Cytobacillus sp. IB215665: one gene and its partner. Each later gene encodes a partner of the first gene's protein in a complex. Links are inferred from orthologs where the notes say so. Each region holds a gene or a part of one and is shown on either strand. Other genes may lie near its edges. The genes, in order: metK and groL.

What was found.
Region 2: the proteins of metK (region 1) and groL are in contact, whole or in part, in a cryo-EM structure (PDB 8P4O), measured with the Escherichia coli proteins. The link is inferred for Cytobacillus sp. IB215665 from one-to-one orthologs.

What each region holds. Positions count from the first base shown.
Region 1 is NZ_JAXBME010000021.1:44,484-53,776, forward strand. What follows is about bases 6,429-9,293. They hold metK (methionine adenosyltransferase), read left to right. Parts: upstream 6,429-7,189; coding sequence 7,190-8,398; downstream 8,399-9,293. Other genes in these bases: pckA (phosphoenolpyruvate carboxykinase (ATP)), read right to left, coding at 6,429-6,643; SLH52_RS19985 (hypothetical protein), read right to left, coding at 8,595-8,804; asnB (asparagine synthase (glutamine-hydrolyzing)), read left to right, coding at 9,240-9,293. In the rest of the region: ytkD (RNA deprotection pyrophosphohydrolase), read left to right, coding at 1-467; SLH52_RS19950 (ABC transporter permease), read right to left, coding at 581-1,387; SLH52_RS19955 (ABC transporter ATP-binding protein), read right to left, coding at 1,365-2,144; SLH52_RS19960 (ABC transporter substrate-binding protein), read right to left, coding at 2,158-3,150; SLH52_RS19965 (alpha/beta hydrolase family protein), read left to right, coding at 3,542-4,330; SLH52_RS19970 (DUF2584 domain-containing protein), read left to right, coding at 4,384-4,626; more of pckA, read right to left, coding at 5,048-6,428. UniProt on the Escherichia coli protein: Catalyzes the formation of S-adenosylmethionine (AdoMet) from methionine and ATP.
Region 2 is NZ_JAXBME010000029.1:12,592-29,914, reverse strand. The notes cover bases 7,631-10,606. They hold groL (chaperonin GroEL), read left to right. Parts: upstream 7,631-8,286; coding sequence 8,287-9,927; downstream 9,928-10,606. Other genes in these bases: SLH52_RS22335 (hypothetical protein), read right to left, coding at 10,389-10,606; groES (co-chaperone GroES), read left to right, coding at 7,903-8,187. Also shown: SLH52_RS22390 (ABC-F family ATP-binding cassette domain-containing protein), read right to left, coding at 321-2,252; cyclic pyranopterin monophosphate synthase MoaC, read left to right, coding at 2,808-3,293; SLH52_RS22380 (redox-sensing transcriptional repressor Rex), read left to right, coding at 3,326-3,964; SLH52_RS22375 (twin-arginine translocase TatA/TatE family subunit), read left to right, coding at 4,060-4,239; twin-arginine translocase subunit TatC, read left to right, coding at 4,257-5,009; SLH52_RS22365 (DUF2161 domain-containing phosphodiesterase), read left to right, coding at 5,163-5,918; SLH52_RS22360 (YdiK family protein), read right to left, coding at 6,065-6,259; SLH52_RS22355 (type II CAAX endopeptidase family protein), read right to left, coding at 6,263-7,021; more of SLH52_RS22335, read right to left, coding at 10,607-11,060; SLH52_RS22330 (hypothetical protein), read left to right, coding at 11,855-12,295; SLH52_RS22325 (hypothetical protein), read left to right, coding at 13,279-13,665; SLH52_RS22320 (DUF4405 domain-containing protein), read left to right, coding at 13,725-14,471; SLH52_RS22310 (ABC transporter ATP-binding protein), read left to right, coding at 15,969-17,323.

The DNA of each region.
Region 1 (9,293 bases):
AATTTAAGGACTATTATTTTAATGATGTTTACCTCTCATTTGACAATCATCCATTTTCTTTATCTCCTAAGCATGTGTGGGTCATATGTAGGTTTTACAAACAATGGCTTGTAACAAATCATGCTACACGAGGCCTAGAATTCCCCGGTGGTAATGTCGAAGAAGGAGAAACTCCAGAACAAGCAGCAATTCGTGAAGTGAAGGAGGAAACAGGTGGTAACATTATTGATCTTCGGTATATAGGTCAATATATGGTGATGGGAAAAGAGAAGAGGATTATAAAAAATATCTATTTTGCAAGTATCAACTCAATTGAGGAACAACCAACATACTACGAAACAAAGGGGCCTGTTTTACTCGATCATCTGCCTGAAAATATTGCTTATAATGATTCTTATAGCTTTATTATGAAGGATGGGGTGCTACAAAATAGTCTTAACCGAATAAGAGAATTAATTAATGAATAAACAATAAGCTCGCAACAAGGTCTATATATCTTCAGGTCCTTGTGCGAGCTTTAATTGTTTTTAGTTTTTGATTAGCAAGGCTGGTGTATCTTTCTTTTGCCCTATAGTTCCATTTATACGTCTTTGATCAGTTTTCTTTCTAGGTATTCAACGCCATGGTACATAATTGTAGCAAAAACTGCAATAATTAATAAACTGAGGAGAACGAGTGTGAAGTTAAATACTTGAAAACCATAAATAATCATGTACCCAAGTCCTTTACCAGATACTAAAAATTCCCCTACGATTACACCAACCCATGAAAGTCCTACATTGACTTTAAGTGTTGAAATGATCGTTGGAAATGAAGAAGGAAGTACTGCTTCGAAAAATGATTGTCTTTTGGAAGCTCCAAATGAGTGTAATACTTTTAAATAATTTGGATCTAACTCTTTAAAAGAGGTGTAAACAACAATTGTTGTAATAATTACTGATATGATAGTTCCCATAGCGATAATGGACGTAAATCCAGGTCCTAAGGCAACGATTAATATAGGTCCTAGTGCAACCTTCGGCATCGCATTTAAAATAACAAGGTAAGGGTCTAATATGTTGGAAAGGCGTGGTGACCACCATAAAAGTGCAGCCAGGATGGTTCCTAATAAGGTGCCTAAAATAAAGCCAAGCACGGTTTCAAATAATGTGACACCTATATGAACAAATATTGAGCCATCTGCTACTTTTTCAATTAATAATTTTGTGATTTTTGAAGGAGAACTGAATAATAGTGGATCTATCAACTTAAAGTAGCTAGCTATTTCCCAACTTGAAAAAAATACAATAAAAATGAGCAGTTGATAAATTCTTACTACGCGTTTTTCTTTTTTTAGCTGATACAAGTATTGGGCATGAAGGTCGCTATATTTTGTTTGAGGTGTCAAATTTATCCAACTCCTTCCAGACCTTCTGGAAAAGGTCAGCATATATGGGGTGTTGCCTAGCATTAAATGGAGGTAGTTCACTTAATGTGTTTGGAATAACGAATGTTTCGGATATTCTACCTGGATTTGCATCCAGTAATATAATGCGGTCGCTCATTGCAATTGCTTCTCCAATATCATGTGTTACAAGTAGTGTAGTTTTGTTGTATTCCTTTAAAGTGTTTGATACGAGATCTTCTAATTTAAGTTTCGTTTGAAAGTCAAGTGCAGAAAAAGGTTCATCCAGTAAAAAAATTTGTGGATCTGTTACTAATGTTCTCACTAGCGCTGCTCTTTGACGCATCCCTCCAGAGAGTTGTCTTGGGTACAGATTTTCGGTTCCCTCTAACCCGATTTCTTGTAATAGCTGAATAGCTTTCTCTTTTGTTCTATCACATAATTTATGATTGAGTTTTAATCCTAATAAAATATTTTCTTCAATCGTTCTCCAAGGAAATAAATAATCTTGCTGAAGCATGTAGCCGACAGTGTGAGTTGATGCTGTCACTTTGGTGTCTTTTAAAAGAACATCACCTTTAGTGGGCTGTAAAAGTCCAGCAATAATGGAAAGTAGCGTTGTCTTCCCACAGCCACTTGGTCCAATAAATGAAATAAATTCTCCTTCTTTAATTGCTAGGTTAATATTCTCGAGTGCGGTAGTTGCTGATGATTTAGAAAAATATGTGTGATGTATATTGTTTATTAATAAAAAACTCATGAATCATCACCTCTTATTTGGACATCACCTTTTCAGCAATATCAGTGTTGACTAATGTTTCATGATCTACTCGTAAAGGTAGTTCGCCAGCTTCATCCATTATGTCTTGAAGGTTATTCCATTCAGTTGCATCCAAGATTGGATTGGTAGCATATGAGCCTTGACTTTTGTATCGATCAACTACTGTTTCAATTAATTCTATTGATGTATCCTCAAAAAAGGTATGAATTGATTGTGCAATTTCTGCTGCATCATGAGAGTCAACCCATTGTTGTGCTTGATATATCGCTCGAGTAAACTTTTCTATTGCTTCACTATTTTCTTCCATAAAGCTGCTTTTTGCCATAAAGGTAGTATATGGAACATATCCAGACTCCTTGCCAAATGATGCAATAATATATCCTGTTCCTTCTTGTTCAAATATACTTGCTGTTGGTTCGAAAAGCTGCACATAATCTCCTGTTCCAGCTGCAAATGCGCTTGCAATATTAGCAAATTCAATATTTTGAATTAAATCTAAATCTTTGTGTGGATCAATACCCTGATTCTTTAATACGAACTCTCCAACCATTTGCGGCATACCACCTTTGCGTTGACCGAGGAAAGTACTTCCTTTCAGTTGGTCCCAGGAAAAATTATTGATGTTAGTGCGTGAAACTAAAAAAGTCCCATCGGTTTGAGTTAGTTGAGCAAAATTTATTACAGGATCATTAGCATCTTGAGCATGGACGTATATTGTCGTTTCTGAGCCAACTAATGCAATATCGGCACCGTCAGATAGCAAAGTTGTCATCGTTTTATCGCCACCCCATGTCGTTGTCAACTCTACTTCCAGCCCTTCCTTTTCAAAGAATCCTTCAGAAAATGCAACATACTGTGGGGCATAAAATATTGAATGGGTTACTTCAGCAACACGTAATTTTTGTATTTGTTGTTCATTACACCCAGACAATGGTATGAAGATTAGAAATGCTACAAGAAATATAAAGCTTATTTTTTTCTTCATTGCCAGTTCCTCCTATATACTTTTCTAAGCTAAGATAGTTTATGAAGCACCATTCGAAAAGGTGAACGCCTATGAATGTCACTTCAATACTTACACTGTTAGAATGTAGAGTAGTTGACATGTGAAAATAGTATGTAGAGAATTTAACATAGAAGCTCATAATAACTTTAGTTACTTATTTTGATTGTTTCCCCAGAGATTGTTGTTTTTCGACCTAAGAGATAAATTGTTCTACAACCATCCTTCTTGTTATCATCGTACATCTCAAAGTCAAACTAGCTGTTCAGGATTAGTAACAATCGTTGCTTAATTAATACATTGTGTTTATCACAGCATAAACAACATAAATACTTTTCCATGCTATATTCTGAAGTAGAAGGAGGGGATCAGCTTGGAATGTAGAGATGGACATGTTATTGAAAGACAGCGGTTACCTTCGCCTAATCCAAATATCCTTTTATATGAATTAACATATTTAAGTAACGGTTTGAAAGTGAAGGGATTATTAGCCGAACCGAAAAGAGTAGGTAAGCATGATGGTTTTTTATATTTAAGAGGCGGAATAAAAAATGTTGGTAAAGTTCGTGTTGGGCGCATCGTCCAATTTGCTTCAGAAGGTTTTGTAGTCATGGCGCCTTTTTATCGTGGAAATCAAGGCGGAGAAGGTAATGAAGACTTTGCTGGTAATGATAGGCATGATGCCGTTGCAAGTTACCGAGTACTAGAACAGCTTGATAGCGTTTTTGAAGATAGGATTCATGTATTTGGTTTTTCACGTGGAGGTGTCATGGCACTTTTCACAGGGATTATAGAACACAATGTAAAATCAGTTGTAACTTGGGGTGGTGTTTCTGATATGACACTTACATATAACGAAAGAATTGATCTACGACGTATGCTGAAAAGAGTTATTGGAGGAACACCTAATAAGTATCCAGATAGATACAAAATACGTACACCTCTCTATACGCTAGAACAATTACATGCACCTATTTTAATTATCCATGGTAAAAACGATAGCAATGTGACCATACAACATGCATATAGACTTGAAAATAGACTGAAAGAGCTTAATAAAAGCGTAACTACATGGTATTTTGACGAATATACCCATTACTTTCCTCCTGCTGAAAATAGAAAAATTGTAAAAAGACTTACTGAGTGGATGAAAAATCAATAAGCACCATGATAAAATAGTCATAAAAGGATAACTATGTTAAAGGAGCGTTTAAAATGGGTATGCCTCTTGAATTAAATACAATGATTGTTACGAAGGGAAAAGAAAAAAGGTTAGGAGAAAATATTTTCACTCTAGAAAAAACAGGTTACCGTCTATATCCACTCGACATCCCATTAGAGGTAAAAAGAACTATAGGGGGAGATATAAGTGGAGAAGGGGTAATTGATAAGGTTGAATTAGAAAATAATAAAACTGTGATCACTTACCGGCTGATTTCTTTACATTCAACAAACTAAGGGATTGGGATACTTTATCCGGCAAAATCAATGCTTTTTTACATTTTGAGGCTGTTGTACAACATTTAACAGTAAGGCTCTTTTCGTAAACGATGTAGTTGTTTTTACTAATAATGTGATAATGCTGAGTTTTATGAGAGCTTGATATGTAAAAGTAGAAAAGATGCCTGTAAACGTGTATCTTAGAACTAAGGCAACAATCAATCTGAAAAACAGCCTTTTATAAAGAAAAGAAGAATAAGAAATTAGTGTTGATTACTTTGTTCGCATACAGCAATCCTAGACGAATGATTACAATAATACTAACCTTAGTAAAGAGTAAAAGGGTCAGACCCATTTTTATTAATGGGGTCAGACCCTTTGTTGTTATTATTATTCTAAGTATCATGCATGATGAAAGTGTATATAGAGTAGTAAGTAATTAGTTAGCTATTAATGAAGGTCCACCTAATTGTTCTATCTTCTCATCAATATTACTAAACTTTTTAAAGTTCTCTTGGAATTTTGCTGCTAGTTCAGTTGCTTTATCAACGTATTCTTGTTGATTTGCCCATGTTTTTATTGGCTGTAGTACATCATCAGGTACACCGGGAACATGTAATGGTATTTCTAAACCAAATATACCTTCTTTTATTGTTTCAACATTGGTTAATTCTCCTTCTAAAGCAGAACGTACCATTGAACGAGTAAATTCAAGTTTCATTCGGTTACCTACACCATATTCTCCACCAGTCCAGCCTGTATTCACAAGGTATACTTGAGCACCATGTTCATCAATCTTATCACCTAACATTTTTGCATAACGTGTAGCTGGCAATGGTAAGAATGGTGAACCAAAGCAAGTTGAAAATGTAGCTTGTGGAGAAGTGATTCCTCGCTCTGTTCCAGCAAGCTTACTCGTATACCCACTTAGAAAATGGTACATTGCTTGTTCCTTCGATAGTTTACTAATAGGAGGTAAAACACCGAAAGCATCAGCTGTTAAAAAAATGATCGTATTAGGGTGACTTGCAATGCTAGGAAAAATGATATTATCGATTGCTTGTATAGGGTAAGCAGCTCGAGTGTTTTCTGTTAGAGAAGAATTGTCATAATCAGGGTTTCTTGAGCAATCATCAACGATGACATTTTCTAGTACTGAACCGAATCGAATCGCATCGTAAATCTGTGGTTCCTTCTCTCGGGATAAGTTTATACACTTGGCGTAACAGCCACCCTCTATATTAAACACTCCATTTGCTGACCATCCATGTTCATCGTCCCCTATTAACCGTCTGTTCGCATCAGCTGAAAGGGTTGTTTTTCCCGTTCCTGATAACCCGAAGAATAAAGCGACATCTCCTTCTTGACCAATATTGGCTGAACAATGCATGGATAAAATCTCTTTTTCAGGGAGAAGGTAGTTCATGACAGAAAATATTGATTTTTTCATCTCACCTGCATACTCTGTTCCACCTATAAGCACTGTGCGTTTTTCAAATGAAATAATAATAAATGTTTCCGATCTTGTTCCATCAATTGCAGGGTCTGCTTTGAAATTTGGCGCAGAAATGACAGTGAAGTCAGCGGTATGCGATTGTAATTCCTCCTCAGTAGGACGAATAAATAGCTGATGTGCAAATAAATTGTGCCATGCATATTCATTAATCACTTGAATAGGAAGTTGATATTTTTTATCAGCACCTGCGAACCCATTAAATACATAAATTTCATCTTTGTTAGCTAAATAATCGAGTACTTTATTATAGAGATTGTCAAATGATTCCTGTGAAATAGGCTGATTTACTGTTCCCCAATCTATTTTACCTCTTGTAGATGGCTCATCTACAATATATTTATCTTTTGGTGATCGTCCAGTATATTTTCCTGTTGTAGATAGTATGGCACCTGAAGAAGTTAAAGTGCCTTCTTTTCTATTTAACACACTTTCAACGAGAGTAGGGACGGATAAATTGTGTAATGTATTTTTACGAGCTAGTAAACTTGATAATTCGCATGATACACTAACAGAATTCATGATCAAAACCTTCCTTTACGTTTTAATAATGTCGTTAACAATTCATAACTTAAAAATAGTATAACACATTAACTCAAATAGTCTATACTATTTATAATTATTTTATACTGGATTCAACATAATCGTACCATTCTTTGTAAAAGATACATAACGATAATTTAATGAACAATTCAGCTCTTAACTATGTTGACATGATACTGTTTACTACGTTAATATATTGTGTTGAACGGATACTCTCTTATCCCGAGCTGGTGGAGGGACAGGCCCTATGAAGCCCAGCAACCATCACTATATTTTCAGATTATGAGAAAATAATCTGCTTTGTTCTTAATTGTGATAAGGTGCTAACCTGGTGCAAGGCACTTGTCTTGAACGATAAGAGTGAAAGGCGTGAATCGAGTATGTCAAACCTTTCCTCATGATTTGTAGGAGAGGTTTTATTTATTTCCAGTAAAAAGTTTGAAATTTTGGAAAGTAATATGGGAATGAGTTCCGTTTCAAAATATAACTATATGAAGTAGTTTGCTTCATAAAGGAGGAAAAGCTATGACAAAAAAACGTCACTTATTTACTTCTGAATCTGTAACTGAAGGTCACCCTGATAAAATTTGTGACCAAATATCAGATTCCATTCTTGATGCTATCTTAACAAATGACCCTAACGCTCGTGTTGCATGCGAAACGACCGTGACAACAGGGATGGCCTTGGTTGCTGGGGAAATTACTACATCGACGTATGTTGATATTCCTAAGATCGTACGTGAAACTGTACGGACCATCGGCTACACACGTGCAAAATATGGTTTTGATTCAGAAACCTGTGCGGTATTAACATCTATTGATGAGCAATCGCCTGACATTGCAATGGGTGTCGATCAAGCACTTGAAGCTCGTGAAGGGTCAATGACAGATGAAGAGATAGATGCAATTGGAGCTGGTGACCAGGGCTTAATGTTCGGATATGCTTGTAATGAAACAAAAGAATTAATGCCGTTACCAATCTCATTAGCTCATAAATTGGCACAACGCTTAACAAAGGTAAGAAAAGAAGAAATTCTTCCATATTTACGACCAGATGGTAAGACCCAAGTAACTGTTGAGTATGATGAAAATAATAAACCAGTTCGCATAGATACGATTGTAATTTCTACTCAACATCACCCAGAGATCACATTAGAACAAATTCAACGAAACATTAAGGAGCATGTTATAAGCCATGTTGTTCCTAAAGAATTGATTGATGCTGATACAAAATACTTTATAAATCCGACAGGTCGATTTGTAATAGGTGGTCCACAAGGAGACGCCGGATTAACAGGGCGCAAAATAATTGTTGATACGTATGGAGGATATGCCCGTCACGGAGGGGGAGCATTCTCTGGTAAGGATCCTACAAAAGTTGATCGATCAGCTGCATATGCTGCACGTTATGTTGCAAAGAATTTGGTGGCAGCTGGCTTAGCTGATAAGTTGGAAGTTCAGTTAGCATATGCAATCGGGGTCGCACAGCCTGTATCCATTTCAGTAAATACATTCGAAACAGGTAAGGTTGCTGATGAAGTTTTAGTTGACCTCATTCGTAATAATTTTGACTTACGTCCAGCTGGGATTATAAATATGCTTGATTTACGACGTCCAATTTATAAGCAAACAGCAGCATATGGACATTTTGGACGTACTGATGTTGATCTTACGTGGGAACGTACTGATAAAGCAGAAGTGTTAAAAGAACAAGCATTATCTCGAAGTAATTAATAAAGGTTGCTTTCGGATTGATTGTTGCTTTTCAGTATCATTATTGCTGCTCTACTTAAATGACAATAGCAACAAAATTAACAAAAGTACCTTAATAAATAACTACAAAGCAATAACTAAAGGGCAGACCTCACATACAACATATTCTGTATGTGAGGTCTGCCCTCACTATGAATGACAATATTTTTTATAGGTATTAACTAAGATGGGCTCTTACTTCTGCTACATTAGGAAATATCGTTTTAACACTATCAGAAAAAGGACAGTAGTAAACGAATATCTCATAGCCATTAATATCAATTATTCGTTTGCCAAAAGGAAACAAAGACAAGTTCTGAATTTCAAGTTCTAGGTTAGGAAAATTTACGTTAATGAATTTTAGTACCTCATGTTCACGATAGTCCACAAGTAACCCTCCTGATTTTTCAGAATTTTAAAAACTATTTCTCTACTCTAATTAAAATTTCCTTTATAAATGAAAGAAAATAATTAATATTAAGCGAAATGTAGGAGCGATTATTTTTGCAGAAGGCTATTTTCGCATTGAAGGCTATTTTTCAATTTAAGAAATAAATACTTATACATTTAGTGTCCGTGGCATCATTTCTTCTGTACAACGATGACTAACGTATAAAACCACTTTTTATGGTATTAATTTGGTAACAATAGCAACAGAGTTTACAAAAAGACTTTTAGTAAAAATAGCAACAAAGTTTACGAAAAGGACCTTTCTGATTAAATTAAAAGGAAAATTGTGTATACTACTAACACTCTCAATTCACTAGCCAAATATGATATAATTCTTAAATATATAAATACGAATTAGTAGGTGACTTACATAATGTGTGGATTCATTGGCTGTGTAAACAATACAGCAAATCATCAACGTCATGAA
Region 2 (17,323 bases), on another replicon or contig:
AGTTTAAAAGCACTTTTGAAGCAAGTGGATAAGTGGATAACTTTGATAAAAACTGTGGATAATGTGTAAAAGTCGGTGTATAACATACATTACAATGAATTGTTTGTGGATAACTATGTGGAAGAGTCAACTACAATCCATATGAAGTGTAAGAAACATCTTTTTTGCAATAATTGTAGTGCTTATTGGGGGCTTGCGCTTCTCTTCTGTATCCCTAGCCTCTCGAGGTCGTTTCACTACAATCCTAAAAGGTAAAAAGCACCTTCTAGGATTGTAGTTCCAACGCTTGTCGAGGCAAAACAGTCGTCTCCACTTTTCTTCTAATCATGGAGTGTTTCCCATTCGGTCATTAATTGTTCTAGTTGCTCCTGGTACTGTGAGTTTTCTTCATTAATCACGGCCACTTTTTCGTGATCTTGAAAGATAGTTGGGTCACATAGGAGAGTCTCATTTTTATCTATTTTTTCTTCGAGTTTTGATATCTCTATTTCTAGCTCTTCGATTCTTCTTTTTCTTTGACGCTGTAATTTCTTCATTTCCTTGTCTTGTTCATAAGTCAGCTTCGTCTGTGTTTTATCTTCCTTGATTGAAGGACTAACTACTTTTTGTTCATTTAGCAGCTTAAGTTCTTCAATTTCTGCTTTCTTTGATATGAAATAATCATAGTCTCCCAAATATTCAGTAATACCGTTTGTAGTAAGTTCATACACTTTCGTAGCTAGTCGGTTTATAAAATAGCGGTCGTGGGAGACGAATAGAATTGTACCAGGATAGTCAATCAATGCATTTTCAAGTACTTCTTTACTATCCAAGTCTAAATGGTTTGTAGGCTCATCCAAAATTAACAGATTAGCTTTTTGTAACATAAGCTTTGCTAACGCAAGTCGTGCCTTTTGGCCACCACTAAGTGTTGATACCGGCTTCAACACATCATCACCTGAAAATAAAAAGTTGCCTAACACTGTCCTTATATCCTTCTCGGGTTTTGATGGGTACTCATCCCAAAGTTCATTAAGAACACTTTTATTTGAACTAAGATTTGCTTGTTCTTGGTCATAGTATCCAACTTTAACATTTGATCCAAAAGAAAATTCTCCTTGTAGGGCTTGTATCTTATTAATCGCTGCCTTGAGTAAAGTTGATTTCCCAATACCATTTGGACCTACCAAAGCTACACTGTCACTTTTCATGATTTGAAAATTGATATGTTGGATAATAGGCTTGTTGTTTTCATAAGAAACAGAAATGTCTTTAGCTTTTAAAACTTCATTTCCACTTTGACGTTCGATGTCGAAGTGGAACGAAGCCGATTTTTCATCTCCAGTAGGCTTATCTAGGACTGTCATTTTCTCCAGTTGTTTTCTTCTACTTTGTGCTCGTTTTGTTGTTGAAGCTCGTGCTAAGTTTCGTTGAACGAAATCCTTAAGCTTGGCAATTTCACCTTGCTGCTTTTCATAAAGCTTTAAATCGTGTTCATAATTTTCTGCTTTCTTCTTTAAATAATCACTATAATTACCGATGAATTTTGCTGAATTAGTTCGAGATATTTCGTATACTTGTGTAACGACTTTATCAAGGAAATAACGGTCATGAGATACGATGAGAATAGCTCCTGGATAGCCGAGTAAATATTGCTCCAACCAAGTAAGAGTATCAATGTCAAGGTGGTTAGTAGGCTCATCTAGTATTAATAAATTTGGCTTTGCTAATAATAGCTTCCCTAGAGCAAGCCTCGTTTTTTGACCACCACTTAAAGATGATATAGGTGTTGAGTAATTAAAGCTGGAAAACTGAAGTCCGTGTAGAACAGCTCGTACATCAGCTTCATATTGATAGCCACCTTGTTCTTTATATTGAATTTGTAAATGATCATACTCTTTTAATAGTTTGTCGTAATCTGCCTTGTTTGACATAAGGCTTTGATTGGACATTTTTTCTTCTAGTTTACGTAATTCTATCTCCATTTTTTTTAACGGTTCAAACACGGTTAACATTTCTTCCCAAATAGATAAGTCCGAATCTAAGCCACTATGCTGTGCTAAATATCCAATAGAAATATCTTTCGGTTTCATGACGCTTCCGCTATCATGAGACATGTATCCTGCTATTATTTTCAATAAGGTTGATTTTCCAGCGCCGTTACGGCCAACGACAGCTATTCTATCTTTCAATTGTACTTCTAGCTTTATATTCGATAAAATAAGATCAGATCCAAAATATTTTGTGAGCTGATTCACTTGTAACACTATCATGTTAGTTCACCTCTGTTATAATAGTTTTAGTGTATCTTAAAATGTATGAAATGAGCAATATTCTTTCACTGGATTCCAATGTTTAACTATCTAAGGTTTGAGAAGTGCTTATTTTTAACAATAGTTCAGTTTGATTTGTATGCGCTTTCTTAGTGAAGATATTTTAGACTTAGCTTTTATATCATGTACGATGTATAGGCTCTTTTCATAAAATTTTTTGCAATTGACCTCATTTATTAAGAGGAAAGAAGCTACGACCGCTAGGTTTATACGTATTTTCTCTTAAAACGAATAACAGCAATTAATGCGAAAAAAGCCTTGTACTAAGACATAAATAGGATTTCTCATAGTATTTGTTGCACCTTTTCATCATTAAAACTATAACAATAGGCTAAATTATTAATTACAATTGCCACACCACTTACGAAAAAGCCATTTACTAAGAAGGTGATAGAAACGGACTTGGGTGTACATATAGTTTTCACGCCTTGTTAAAGTAACGACAGGATTGTAAAAATAGTGTAGTATAGTCATATTGAGAGGTGAAAAGCAACAGTGTCTTCATTTACACATTTTAATGATCAAGGTAGAGCAAAGATGGTTGATATTTCTGAAAAGGGCGAAACATTAAGAACTGCTATAGCGAGATCAAGTATCTCAGTTAGTAAAGAAATTTATGAACAAATTATTCATTCAAAAATAAAAAAAGGGGATGTTTTAGCTGTAGCTCAAGTGGCTGGTATTATGGCTGCAAAAAAAACATCAGATATTATCCCGATGTGTCACCCAATTAGTTTAAAGGGTGTCGATATCACATTTACATGGGAAGAAGAAAAGCACTTATACAAGCTTATTATTATCGTAGAAGTTAAAACGAAGGGTAGTACAGGTGTTGAAATGGAAGCTTTAACTGCTGCTAGCACATGTGCCTTAACTGTTTATGACATGTGTAAAGCAGTTGATAAAGGTATGGTTATTGGTCCAACTTATTTATTAGAGAAGACTGGTGGAAAGAACGGAGACTTTATTAGAGAGCAGTGAATGAATAGCTGTTTGAATGTGGGGGAATAGAAGTGAATAACGAACAAACAAAAATTCCACAAGCTACTGCAAAGCGTTTACCATTGTATTATCGATTCATTAAAAATCTTCATGCTGCAGGTAAGCAGCGCGTATCTTCTGCTGAGTTAAGCGAGGCTGTAAAAGTAGATTCAGCAACAATACGTAGAGATTTTTCGTATTTTGGTGCTTTAGGTAAAAAAGGGTATGGTTATAATGTTAATTATTTATTAACGTTTTTTCGACAAACACTAGATCAAGATGAACTGACAAAAGTGGTGTTAATCGGGGTCGGGAATTTAGGTACTGCATTTTTAAATTACAATTTTATTAAAAATAATAATATGAAAATTGAACTTGCATTTGATGTTGATGAGCAAAAAATTGGCACTACAGTTGGAGATGTTCCTATTTATCATATGGATGATTTAGAAAAATATATTACCAAAGATGTAAGTGTTGCCATCTTAACTGTACCTGCACCAGTTGCTCAAGGGATGACCGATCGTTTAGTAGAAACAGGTATTAAGGGTATTTTGAATTTTACACCAGCTCGAATTAATGTACCTGACCATATTAGAATTCATCACATTGATTTAGCAGTTGAGTTACAATCTTTAGTATATTTCCTTAAAAACTACCCAACTGAATAGTAGCTCTACTGGCATTGTGGTCGTTTAGATGATCATCGAGTTATAATAACAATATATGCTTTATAATGATAGATCAGGAAAATTATTTGTAATTTATGATGGAGGTGAGACCAATTAACATAGGAATAGGAAGTCTTATATTAATTTTAGTGATCGCACTCGTTATCTTTGGTCCAAATAAGCTTCCTCAATTAGGAAAAGCTGCTGGAGAAACACTTAGAGAATTTAAGAGAGCGGCACAAGACATTGCAAATGAAAATAATAAAAAGAAGTAACATTAGGATGAGAAAGTATGAATGATAGTAAAGAAATGTCTGTATACGATCATATAGGAGAGCTAAGGAAGCGTCTAATTATCGCAGCCGTTTTCTTTGTTGTTGCTACAATTGGAAGCTTTTTTTTGGCTGAGCCAATCATTGTCTATTTACAACAGGCTGATGAAGCAAAAGAGCTGACGATGAATGCATTTTCCTTAACTGATCCAATAAAAATTTATATGCAATTTGCTTTTATTATAGCTTTTGTAATTACTGCACCAGTTATTTTATATCAGCTTTGGGCGTTTATTAGCCCAGGTCTATATGAAAAAGAACGGAAAATCACTTTAAGTTATATACCAATATCAGTGTTACTATTTTTAGGTGGAGTTTCATTTTCCTATTTTATTCTATTTCCATTTGTTATTGAGTTTATGACGAGGATATCTGAACGGCTAACGGTTAATCAAGTTATTGGCATAAATGAATACTTCCAATTTCTATTTAAAATCACTATTCCATTTGGAATATTGTTTCAGCTTCCTGTCGTTGTGATGTTTTTAACTAGACTTGGCATAGTCTCGCCTATGTTTTTAGCGAAAATAAGAAAATACGCATATTTCGTTTTACTAGTTATAGCAGCATTTATTACGCCACCAGAGCTCATTTCACATCTGATGGTGACGATACCTTTATTTATTCTATATGAAATAAGTATCTTTATCTCAAAAATAACCTATCGGAAAGTGGAAAAACTAGAACAGGAACTCCTGACTGAAAATGAGTAATAACCATACAATAAACCATAACAAAGTTAATCAAAGTGAGTTTTTACAAATTGTAGAGGCTCACTTTTTTCATGTAGTATTTTCTAGCGGTTATTTTGTGAGTATATGCAAGTATAAAGGTCGTATTAATATCTTATATAAAGCATTCAATAAATGAAGAAAGTAATGATGTTAATGAGCAATAAAACAACAAAATTGTTTGAGGTTGATTTATATAAACCTATTCAAGAGCATTTTATAGAACAGGGGTATGAAGTATATGGAGAAGTCAATCATTGTGATATAGCAGCTATAAAAGACGATGAGCTAGTGATCGTGGAGCTTAAGCTTAATATAAGTATAAAGCTGTTAATACAAGCTACTAAAAGGCAGCGTTTATCCGATCAGGTGTATATTGCTATCCCGAGGCCTACATATTCTTTGCGTTCTAAAAAATGGCAGGATATATGTTATTTGGTCAGAAGGTTAGAATTAGGCCTTATGATTGTAACTTTCAAAAATGGTACTGCACTGGTAGAAATCATTCTAGCCCCAGCTGACTTTGATCGGAAAAAAAGCATGCAAAGCAGCAAAAAAAAGAGAGATTTACTTTTAACTGAAATGCAAGGCAGGCATCGTGACCATAATGTTGGTGGAAGCAAGAATCAAAAAATCATGACGGCGTACAAAGAAAACTGTATTCATATTGCTTGTTGCCTCGAACGTTTAGGTCAGTTATCAACAAGTGATCTTCGCCAAATGGGAACGGGTGACAAAACTGTATCTATTCTTAATAAAAATTATTACGGCTGGTTTGAAAGGGTGCGAAGAGGAACTTATTCACTTAGTGATAAGGGTAAGAATGAGCTAACTTCATATCCACAACTTGTTCACTATTACGGTGAATTAATAGCAAATAAGCTTGGTTGATACAGAGAATGGTATTTTGGGTAACTCATATGTATTTAGAGAAGAAAAGATGTCCCGAACATATTCGTGCTTAGCAAAAAGCAACAATTAATGTGAAATTAGCCATAGAATAAAACAACCTTCCTGTTAACTAGGAAGGTTGTTAATTATTTTATATTTTTTAGTTTGTTATGAAAGATAAACATACGAATAGCCACTCCAAAATCAAGGGTGGCTACAAAAGACAATATGAGAGTGGGGAAATTCCAAATTGTTTCTTGAGCTGATTGAATTGCGAGATATGTGAAAACGATTCCTATAAAACTATATATAAATCCAAAAAATAAAGGTGAGCGGCGCATATGTTATAATCCTCCAATAATCGACTGCATTTGTTCCAGTTGTTGTCGCATTTGTTCAATGTCATCCTTGTAGATAGTTTGTATTAAGACCACAAATGTATTCATTGAAACGTGTGCAATAATAGGTACGAGTATTCTTTTTGTTTTCACATAAAGAAAGGCAAAAGTAAATCCCATTGAACTGTATATGAGTATGTGCTCTGGCTCACCATGAACTAGGGCGAATATGACAGAACTAATAAGTGCTGATATCCAAAAATTATATTTCTTATACAACGAGCCAAAAATGATCTTTCTAAAAATGATTTCCTCTAATATTGGTGCGATGATTGAAGTGACAATAATGAATAACGGGACCAATTCAAAAATTCCGATAAGCACTTCAGTATTTTCTGACCCTGGATTAATTCCAAGTAACATTTCAATATTTGCTGCTAAAGATTGTGCAAATAACGCAAGGAAAATACCTGCGATTGACCAGAAAATGGCTTTGCCAGTAGAGGGGTAATCTTCAGGAATCACTCTGTTAATCATATCTTTTTTCATAATGAAGAGAATAATCATTAATCCGAGGATAAAGCTAATTACAGCCCAATAACCAACCCTAATGACTAGCGCAATATCATTAGAATGAGCATCCTCGCCTACACCTAAAATTTCTAATAATGGCACACCTAAAGTCGCAGAAAATTGGACGATAATATACGCGATAATTACATACCAATAATGTCTTTCGAACGGTGGAAATATCTTTTTAATCAATAAAATAATCTCCTTTAAATGTTTGTTCATGCTGCTTTGGTTTAAAATAGTATTTTGCTATTTGGGAATGCCTTGTTTCCCTTCGCAGCTTTTAGAGGTCACCATGTCATTTTATCAGAAAGAAAAATCCCTATTCAAATGATATACCTTAATGATTTGACATTGTTAGCCTATTTAACGATTTTCATCATAGTTGTCCGATTAAAATATGCACTAATAATGTATGTCCGATATACACGGGTTAGTACAATACTTACCGTATTTTATCACAGTATTCTAACATACTCATGTATATTATGTTTTTTATGTTTATTCCTACGTATTTGTGACATAATTTTAAAGGGTTAAATGATAAAGATATTTACATAAGAAGGTATAAACTTTATTTCAATCATGTAAAACCTACTTAGCGTTCCAAATACATCAACATCAGCAATATTAACTCTACAGAGATCCTAGAAATGGGTTGTTTTTGATTTAAATAATGTTTTTCGTACTAAGCAATTGCCAAGTACTTAACTAGAGTTATGGCATCTTTCTTCTGTAAAGCAATGATAACCGTATAAAACACTTTTTCTATGCTGGTATCAATAGCGGCAAAGATTACGAAAAGAGTCTTTCTATATTGAAGACTATGACAAGAAATAAAGCCAAGCTCTAATTGTGTAATAAAAAATGGGACGAATGTCGTGGTTATACAAGGGAGAACTTGTCTATTTATGGGGTATATATGAAATTAGGAATTTTTTTCTGCTTTAGACTTGCAAAAACATGTGAGATTCATTAATATAATAGTTGTGTTAGCACTCAAGTATAGCGAGTGCTAATAGAAGAATATTGAACAATAATACCATTTAAATTATTTGAGGAGGTTGTTTCACTTGTTAAAGCCATTAGGTGATCGTGTTGTTATTCAAATTGAAGAAACAGAAGAAAAGACTGCAAGTGGTATCGTATTACCGGATACTGCAAAGGAAAAGCCTCAAGAAGGAAAAGTTGTAGCTGTTGGTTCTGGTCGAGTACTAGACAGCGGTGAGCGTGTAGCTCTTGAAGTAGCTGTAGGTGATAGTATCATCTTCTCAAAATATGCTGGTACTGAAGTAAAATCTGACGGTAAAGAATACTTAATCGTACGTGAAAGCGATATTTTAGCTGTACTTAGCTAATTTTATCCACCTTTGTACTTAACATAATGTGTAATGTTCAACAGCATATGGATTGAACATTATTTAATAGATTAGGAAAATTTGAGGAGGTAAAACAATATGGCAAAAGATATTAAATTTAGCGAAGAAGCACGCCGTTCTATGCTAAGTGGTGTAGATGCACTAGCTAATGCTGTAAAAGTTACATTAGGACCTAAAGGACGTAATGTAGTATTAGAGAAAAAATTTGGTTCTCCATTAATTACAAATGATGGTGTTACAATTGCAAAAGAAATCGAATTAGAAGATGCATTTGAAAACATGGGTGCAAAGCTAGTTGCTGAAGTAGCTAGTAAAACAAATGATGTAGCTGGTGACGGTACTACTACAGCAACTGTTTTAGCACAAGCAATGATTACTGAAGGTCTTAAAAACGTAACTGCTGGTGCAAACCCTATGGGCGTTCGTAAAGGAATTGAGAAGGCTACTAAAGTTGCAGTTGAAGAGCTTAAAGCAATCTCAAAACAGATTGAAGGTAAAGAATCAATCTCTCAAGTAGCTGCAATTTCTTCATCTGATGAAGAAGTAGGTCAATTAATTGCAGAAGCTATGGAACGTGTTGGTAATGATGGTGTTATCACTATTGAAGAATCAAAAGGCTTCGCAACTGAATTAGAAGTTGTTGAAGGTATGCAATTCGACCGTGGATATGCTTCACCATACATGGTTACTGATTCTGATAAAATGGAAGCTGTTTTAGAAAATCCATATATTTTAATCACTGATAAGAAAATTGCTAATATCCAAGAAGTGTTACCTGTATTAGAGCAAGTTGTTCAACAAGGTAAACCACTTTTAATGATTGCTGAAGATGTAGAAGGTGAAGCTTTAGCTACATTAGTAGTAAACAAACTTCGTGGTACATTTAATGCAGTAGCTGTTAAAGCTCCTGGATTCGGTGACCGTCGTAAAGCAATGCTTGAAGATATTTCTATCCTAACTGGTGCTGAAGTAATCACTGAAGACCTAGGATTAGACTTGAAAGCTACTACTGTTGCTCAATTAGGTCGTGCTTCAAAAGTTGTTGTAACAAAAGAAAATACAACAATTGTTGAAGGTACTGGCGCATCTGATAAAATTGCAGCACGTGTAAACCAAATTCGTACACAATTAGAAGAAACAACTTCTGAATTTGATAAAGAAAAATTACAAGAGCGCCTAGCTAAATTAGCTGGTGGCGTAGCGGTAATCAAAGTTGGTGCAGCTACAGAAACTGAATTAAAAGAACGTAAGCTACGTATCGAAGATGCTTTAAATGCAACTCGCGCAGCTGTTGAAGAAGGTATTGTTTCTGGTGGTGGTACTGCGCTAGTAAATGTACACAGCAAAGTAGCAGCAATTGAAGCTGACGGAGATAAAGCTACTGGTGTAAATATCGTCTTACGTGCACTTGAAGAGCCAATTAGACAAATCGCTCACAACGCTGGCCTAGAAGGATCTGTCGTTGTAGATCGTCTAAAACGTGAAGAAGTTGGAGTAGGCTTCAACGCAGCAACTGGCGAGTGGGTTAACATGATCGACACTGGTATCGTTGACCCAACAAAAGTTACTCGTTCAGCATTACAAAACGCAGCATCTGTTGCAGCAATGTTCTTAACAACTGAAGCTGTAGTAGCTGACCAACCTGAAGAAGGTGGCGCACCTGCTATGCCTGACATGGGCGGCATGGGTGGAATGGGCGGAATGGGCGGCATGATGTAATCTGCCCCTCAAACCCTTGATATAAAAGGATTTGCCTATATGATGTCCAGTATGGGTAACATTTAGGTAACGTGAGGTTATAAAAAATTAGAGGTTTTCCATTAGTTGAGCAAACTTTTGGGAAGCCTCTTTTTTCATAGACTTAGTAATATGTAAATACACATGTTTTGTCGTGTCATCATCTTTATGCCCAAGACGTTCCATGATTTCAGGTAAACTCACTTCAGCCTCTGCAAGTAATGATGTATGTGTATGTCTTAACGAGTGTGGAGTTAATTCAGAATATAGTCCTGAAATTTTTAATAATCACCTCATTCTGTTTTCATGTCTAACTTGTGATTGGTTTAGTAAACAAAAGGTAAGTTGTGTTTATTAAATAAAAATACACGAGTGATGAGGTGGTGAATAGTTTAATTTGAGATGGTTAGTTAAAAAACAAGATTTATATAGTGTTACTTACATCATAAGGACTTGATGGAAGGTAAGTATTTAAGTAATTCTTGTTCTATTTGGCGAAGAGTTTTCCCATCTGTCTCAATCCCATTTTTTTCTGCCATCCTTAGTGTTGATTTGTAATCTTCAGCAGTATAATACTCATCGTATATTTCAAATGTTCTTTTTTTACGTATTTCCATTATTTCTGCTAACAACTGCTCTGATGATTTGTCTTCAAAGTTAATTCCTAATTTATGCGCTTCCCTATATAGACTAATTTGTGATTTTCCTTCCATGATTTCTTGGTTAATTTCCACTTGAGTCTTGCCAGCTGTTTTTACACGAAAAGCGCTTATTCTCCGTTTTACCATTTCTTCTTCAGGTAAATGATCATCCCCTTCATATCCTATGATACTAAAGCCCTGTTTTCCGAGTATACGGTAGTAGTTATCCTTATTTATTTGATTTCCTTGTAAATCTATAATTCCACTTTCACCATCAAATTTTATCACTAGCTTGCCATCGAAAGTTTTTAAGCCCTCATAATCATACATCCAAAGAGATTTATCTTTAGAAAATTGATTAGATACACCCTTTACTCGATCAAAAAAATTGTTGTTATAAGCTAAAGTAATTACTGTTACACTTCCAAATGCAATAGTAGAAGCAACCACTGTTGCTACAATGATTTTCTTCATAATTAAGACTCCTTTAATATGTTTTAGTTTTGATTTTAAATGTATTGTAATGTCCAATTCTTAATATTATGGGTAGATATTTCTTAAGATTATCTTAATAAACCAAGCACGACATTAAAATGAGCTTAAAAGTATATCAATTTTTAGAGATGAATAATTTTAATATAAACGCATTAGTACATCGTTTCCTGAAAAAGGTAACACGAACTCTAGTTGAGTACGTGTTTATTAATACGAAAAATAACAATCAATGTGAAAACAACCACTTTAAAAAAACACCTCATAAGCCAATCTAAGGTGTTTTAAAAGAAACAGTTATTTATTATTCATTATTCATTATTCTTGGATTCCTTGATCCCATTAATAATAGCTAATTTTATTATCCAATAAAGAACGAAAAATTTAACAAACGCAATAAAAAATTGGTAAATTAATCCTTTGGTAAAATATGAGTTGACCAACAAATTTCTTATGTTTTCCATGATTTCGAACATAATTACCTCCAGTTAAAACTTGTGTATATATAAAGTGTTTTCTGTGTATTATTACCAAAAACATAAGAATTATATTAAACACAAGATAAGCAGCGAGTAACTTGGGGAGGTATAAGTAAAATGTTATGGAAACTCAAGAGTTACTGTGAAAGACTTGGATCTAAGAATCATATATATATAGTCAAATTGAATTTAACTACACAACGATAGTTTTATATTACAACTTTTACAGACATCTCCCCACACAATAATATTTAGAAAGCCATATATATATATATAATATTTAAGGGAGATGAGGGAATGAGTAACCAATTGTGTAGAGGTAATGGAGAAGGATTTGAGATAGTTGACTTTCAATTTCATATTCCTTCAACAAACCATGTGGACTTAGGATCTCTTTCAACTGATTCAAATTATCCTACAACAATTGCACTGTTAACACTAAATAACTTAAAGCCTGGTGATATTGTATTGCTAAGTTGGACATTTGTATTAAACAACCAAGGTGGTGATGAATTTACTCATCAAGTATGGAGAGGGGATACAACTATTCATAGGTCAATCAGAGGAATTGAAGGTGGCGGAGAAGATATTAGTATAACATCTTCTCAAACGATTGATAAAATTAATAGTTATCAATGTGCTACTTATAGATTAACTGGTTTTGCAAATAACCCTGACATAAACCTTAATGGTCCTGTTAATTTTAGCGCACAGCAATTAAGACCGAAGATCAAGTAATGAAATCTATAAGTTTACAAGTGGGTTAGGTGTTTTCGTAGTGAATTCCAATTTATAGTAAATAATGGTTAGTTTTTTTCTTTAAATAAAATAGGTACAAAAATCAATGAAAAAAAAATGAAATACTGCTGTGATTATTAATATAGAACCTATTTTCACAGTCCCCATGTAATTTTATAACTAAAAATAATAGTACCATACATTGTAAAGGAAAACGCCGAAGTTATGAAACTTAAGATAGATTATGTTTGATAGAAAAGAAGGAGAAGTTTATCGTACTAACTGTCCAGCATGTACATATACTTGTTTAACAATAAAGGAGCGGTAAAGGTAATAAAATTTGCTTGTAATAGTAGCTATGATTTCTTACTAAAGATAAAGCTTTGAAAAAGAGTTAAGGGGTGAACCGAGTCGCTAAAATTAAAGAAATTGATCTAAGCCAACAAACTAAGTTAAGTAATTGCATAAGTACAACAATATTAATGATCGAACAAGACAAGCTAAGCCACTGAGATGTAGGTATTTCCATTTGATAAATTCAACACTCACAATGTGATAAAAGAGGATTGGGAGTTTACAGAAAAAAGAAGAGGCTTATATACATACCTGACAATAGGAGGGCGCTAATCATTGCAGCATTTTAGTTGTGTGATGGGTGTCCTCTTTTAGTTGTTAAAAGAGGATGGTTTGAATGAAGTGAAAAATGTTACGTAAAATTCTATCAAATTTAACCAGAAGTGTGAAACAACGTAAGAAATATAAAAAAGGCTTTCGAGAATGGGAAAAGTTAATGAGATAAAACAGGAGTCGTTACTGAAAATTCTCGAATTCAAATAAAAGGTTGATAAAATCAGCAAAAAGCCCTTTAATGTACCTTTACTAAATGGACAGAAAGATTTACATATTTCTTTTTGGTTTTTTTGTAGCACAAAAAATGCTATAATGTTTTTAGGATTTTTGTGCTACAAAAAAGGAGTGTTTAAATGAATCAAATAACTTTTTCTTCATACGAAGAATTAGAGCAATTGTTGAAAGAAAAATTCTATAAGAAAGCAAAGTTTATCGGGTTAAGTGATGAAGAAATTCAGCTATCTATCATTTATAAAAAGAAAGCGAAAGATCTATGGGACAAGCATAATTGTCAACAGATTATTGAACAGTATGGCACTGTTACAATTGAGGCTTGGATGGATGAAGAAGGAAATAGGAGAACGAAAAGAGGAAGGCCTAGAAAAGAAAAGTCAGAAAAGCTTAGTTTTCCATTACACGTTCGATTGGATGAGGAGTCTTTTAAGAAACTTAATAATTATGCAAAGGAACATGATGTAAACTGTTCAACAGCAATTAGAATGATATTAAAAAATTTATAATTAGTGAATTGAAGGGCATTCGTAAATATAATTAAAGGTGTTTTTCAGGAGGATTGAAAATGAAAAAAAATCGTTTTAAATTTTGTTTTGATTTATTGATTGCAATTACATTTAGCTTATTATTTGCTCCAGCTATCACCAGTGTAGCATTTCATGAAATAGCTAGTATTTTATTGGCAGTAGCATTAATTATTCATTTATTTTTAAACAAAGATTGGATTATTGGTATGAGCAAAAAAATATTCTCAAAAAGAATAAGAGGCAAAGCCTTACTATCATACTTATTAAATATAACCCTGTTGTTAGATATGTTGTTTATTATGGTAAGTGGATTATTAATTTCCGAGGTTATCTTTCCTAATTTTAGATATTTCACAAGCATAAATTGGCTTGCTCTTCATATTATTTTGTCAATCCTCGGATTACTTATAGTTGGGGTTCATTTAGGATTACATTGGCAGTGGATCAAACAAATTGGAAGCCAATACCCTAAATTAAAGAAGCTATTTTCTTTTCGTAAACCTTCTCGGATAAAAATTTTACGTATAATGTTGATTATTGGGACGATTTTTTTGTTCGTCCAAATATTTAAACTGACTGTTGTATCGATTGATTTAGTTAGTGGTCCGAGTTTAGGTGCTGAAAAAAGTGCGGGAACAGAAGGGCATGAAAATCTATTTTCAGTTAACATATTAGGAATTTTACCAGTTTTCACAATCTATTCATGCCTTTTGGGTTCAATTGCTTTTTATACCAACTTAATTGAAAAAAGGGTCATGAATAAGAAACATACAAGGACGTCCTAATGGTGTTTCACTTTTCGAAAATTAATCAAAATAGGTAGCCAATGTTGTATTTTTTTCTAGTGAGATCAAAGTTTTAGAAAGAAACATATGTGAACATCCAAAGATTAACCTAGAGGAAGAAAGCTGAAACAAGTGACATAAAGTTAATGAAATAGTATTTTTGAATGCTGTAAATGTCTGCAGACCACCTAAAAGGTTATTAAAAAAATTTATTTTCATAATATAAAATACAGCAAGGTATTTAATCGTTTATTAGCTCCCTAACGACACCAAATGGGTAGGGAGTACATAAGTTACATTAGTATATATTTAGTCACCTTGTAACATTTAGTACCGCCTTTTACTAAAATGTACCCTATAGAATAAGCACTTTAAAAAGTCTTCTTATAGGGTACATTTTTGTTGTCTATAATTTGAAGCTTATACGACGAATAATGAAGAAGCAGCCGCCATTATATGCCATATTAGAAAGGCAAACTCTTATAGACGAATGATGAAAGCAACACAAGAACATAGGATTGTACCCAATCTGTTGGACCGACAATTTAAGTAAGTCCCTGGAAAAGTACTCCTCTAACCAATATCACATATTTATTTTACGTAAGGGGTCAGAAAGCCTATTTGTCCACTATTAAAGATGGATCGACCAGTGAAATCTTAGCCTATCACGTATCAGATCGTATAACCATGAATTTAGCTACAGAGAGCCTATTAAAGCTAAAGTAAGAGAAATTGTAAACCCTTTCTTAGTAAAAGTAAATAAATAGATTCATAAATCCTAACATGAATGGGAGCTTAAATAACTAAAAAGGTAGAGATATAAGTTTTATATAATTCTTCTCATGCCAATTTTTCATAAGCTAGAACAGTTAAGCTCCTTTTTTAAAACAACATAATATCTATTTAACAAAAATAAATTAGGGTAATAATTCAGTGAAAGAAAAAGTTTAGATAAAAGCAAATTTCGACAATTTTATTGAAAATTTTGAAATAAATTGTTGACTAAATAGTAAAAATATACTAAATTGTTATTTAGTAGACTTTATAGGATAAATTAGTATTAAAGGGATTTTTTTCTTTTTTATCTAAATTTAGCTTATTGGTCTACTGAAAAATTCTAAGAACTCGCGAGCTTCATTAGAAAAATATTATCTTAGAGGGGAGTCGGTTAAATGTTAGCAAAGTTAGCAAATCTTTTATCAGGAAATTCTAAATTACAAGGTGAATGTGTTGACGAGAGATGTGAATGTGGATTCTACACAATTTGTGGTTGGGATCCTTCAGTTGGAAGAAAAGTGTGTTTCTGCACAAGAATCAAATAATTGTATATTACATCTAACGTAATATCTAAATAGCTTTCTCAGTTAATTAGTTAATATATAACTATTGAGTGCACTCATATTATTAACTAGTATGAAAAAAGACTGATAATTAACATAAGTAATTATCAGTCTTTTTTCTTGTAAATTAATCTTTTTATGTGTTAGAGGAGACATCATGAAAAATAACTATTATAAAAGATCATTCTATCTTGTCTTTAAATATGCAAAGTATTGGGTATTACTGTCTCTCATTTTCGCAATCATTACAGGGTTTGTGCCAATTATTACGGTTTGGCTATCAAAGGAAATTATTAACTTTATATCATCCGTATTAAGAGGGGATAATGATATTAATAGTCACCAACTTTGGCTATTATTATTTCTACAATTAATTGTACTTATTATCCAAAAATCTATTGGAAATATTAAGTTATATATAAATTCAAAGTACGAAAAAAAACTTGATTATATTTTGGAAAAGATGGTATCAGAAAAGTCAGTCGGGTCTCCTTTAGCATTTTTTGAAAATGCAAAGTTTCATAATCATCTAGATAGAATTCAATATAATAAAGGAATTAGGTTGATGTCACCTGTAGTGTCTACTTTGAACATCTTTGAAGGAATAATTACTCTTACAAGCTTATTTATCTTTTTAATTTCATACCATTGGCTACTGATAGTGATTGTAATGGTAATTGTCATACCGATTATTTACTTAAGAGTAAAATACGGTAAGATGGAATTTCAAATGCATTTACACCAAACTCCTAAAGCAAGAGAGCAAGCATATCTCTCAGCATTACTTACTAATCGTGTCAGTGCAAGTGAGATAAGAATATTTAATCTTAAAGATTTCTTTCTTAATAGATGGGCATTTCTATTTAAAAAAATTAGTAAAGAATATTTAACTCTTATAAAGTCTAGAGAGTTTGCAAATATATGTATTAATGTGTTGTCATCAGCTTTATATTTTCTAGTAAGTGTTTTTTTATTGAAGTTTGTAAGAAATAAATCAATCCAAATAGGGGATTTTGTAAGTGTTCTTCAATCAGTGCAAGCTGCCGAAAGAAGCCTAATTGATATTTCATACAATATAGGTGAAATATACAGTGATAGTCTTTATATTAGAGATCTTTTTGAGTTTTTGGATTTTCAAGATTCTAATTATGAACTAAATGAATCAAAAGAAAATAGGCCATTTAGTTTCAATTCTAGTATTGAATTTAAAAATGTTTCATTTAAATATCCATACAGTGAGCAACAAGCGTTGAAAAATATAAGTTTTAAAATTGAGTGTGGAGAAAAAATAGCTATCGTTGGTCAAAACGGCTCTGGGAAAACAACTCTAATTTATTGTTTGATGGGTTTATACCCTATTAATAAAGGGGAAATTTTAGTAGATGGAATTAATATAAACGATATTGATAGATCGGAACTCTTTAAGAAAATCACAGTAATTTTCCAAGATTACATGAAGTATAATTTATCTTTAAAACGTAATATAATTTTAGATAGCCAAGTTGATGATGA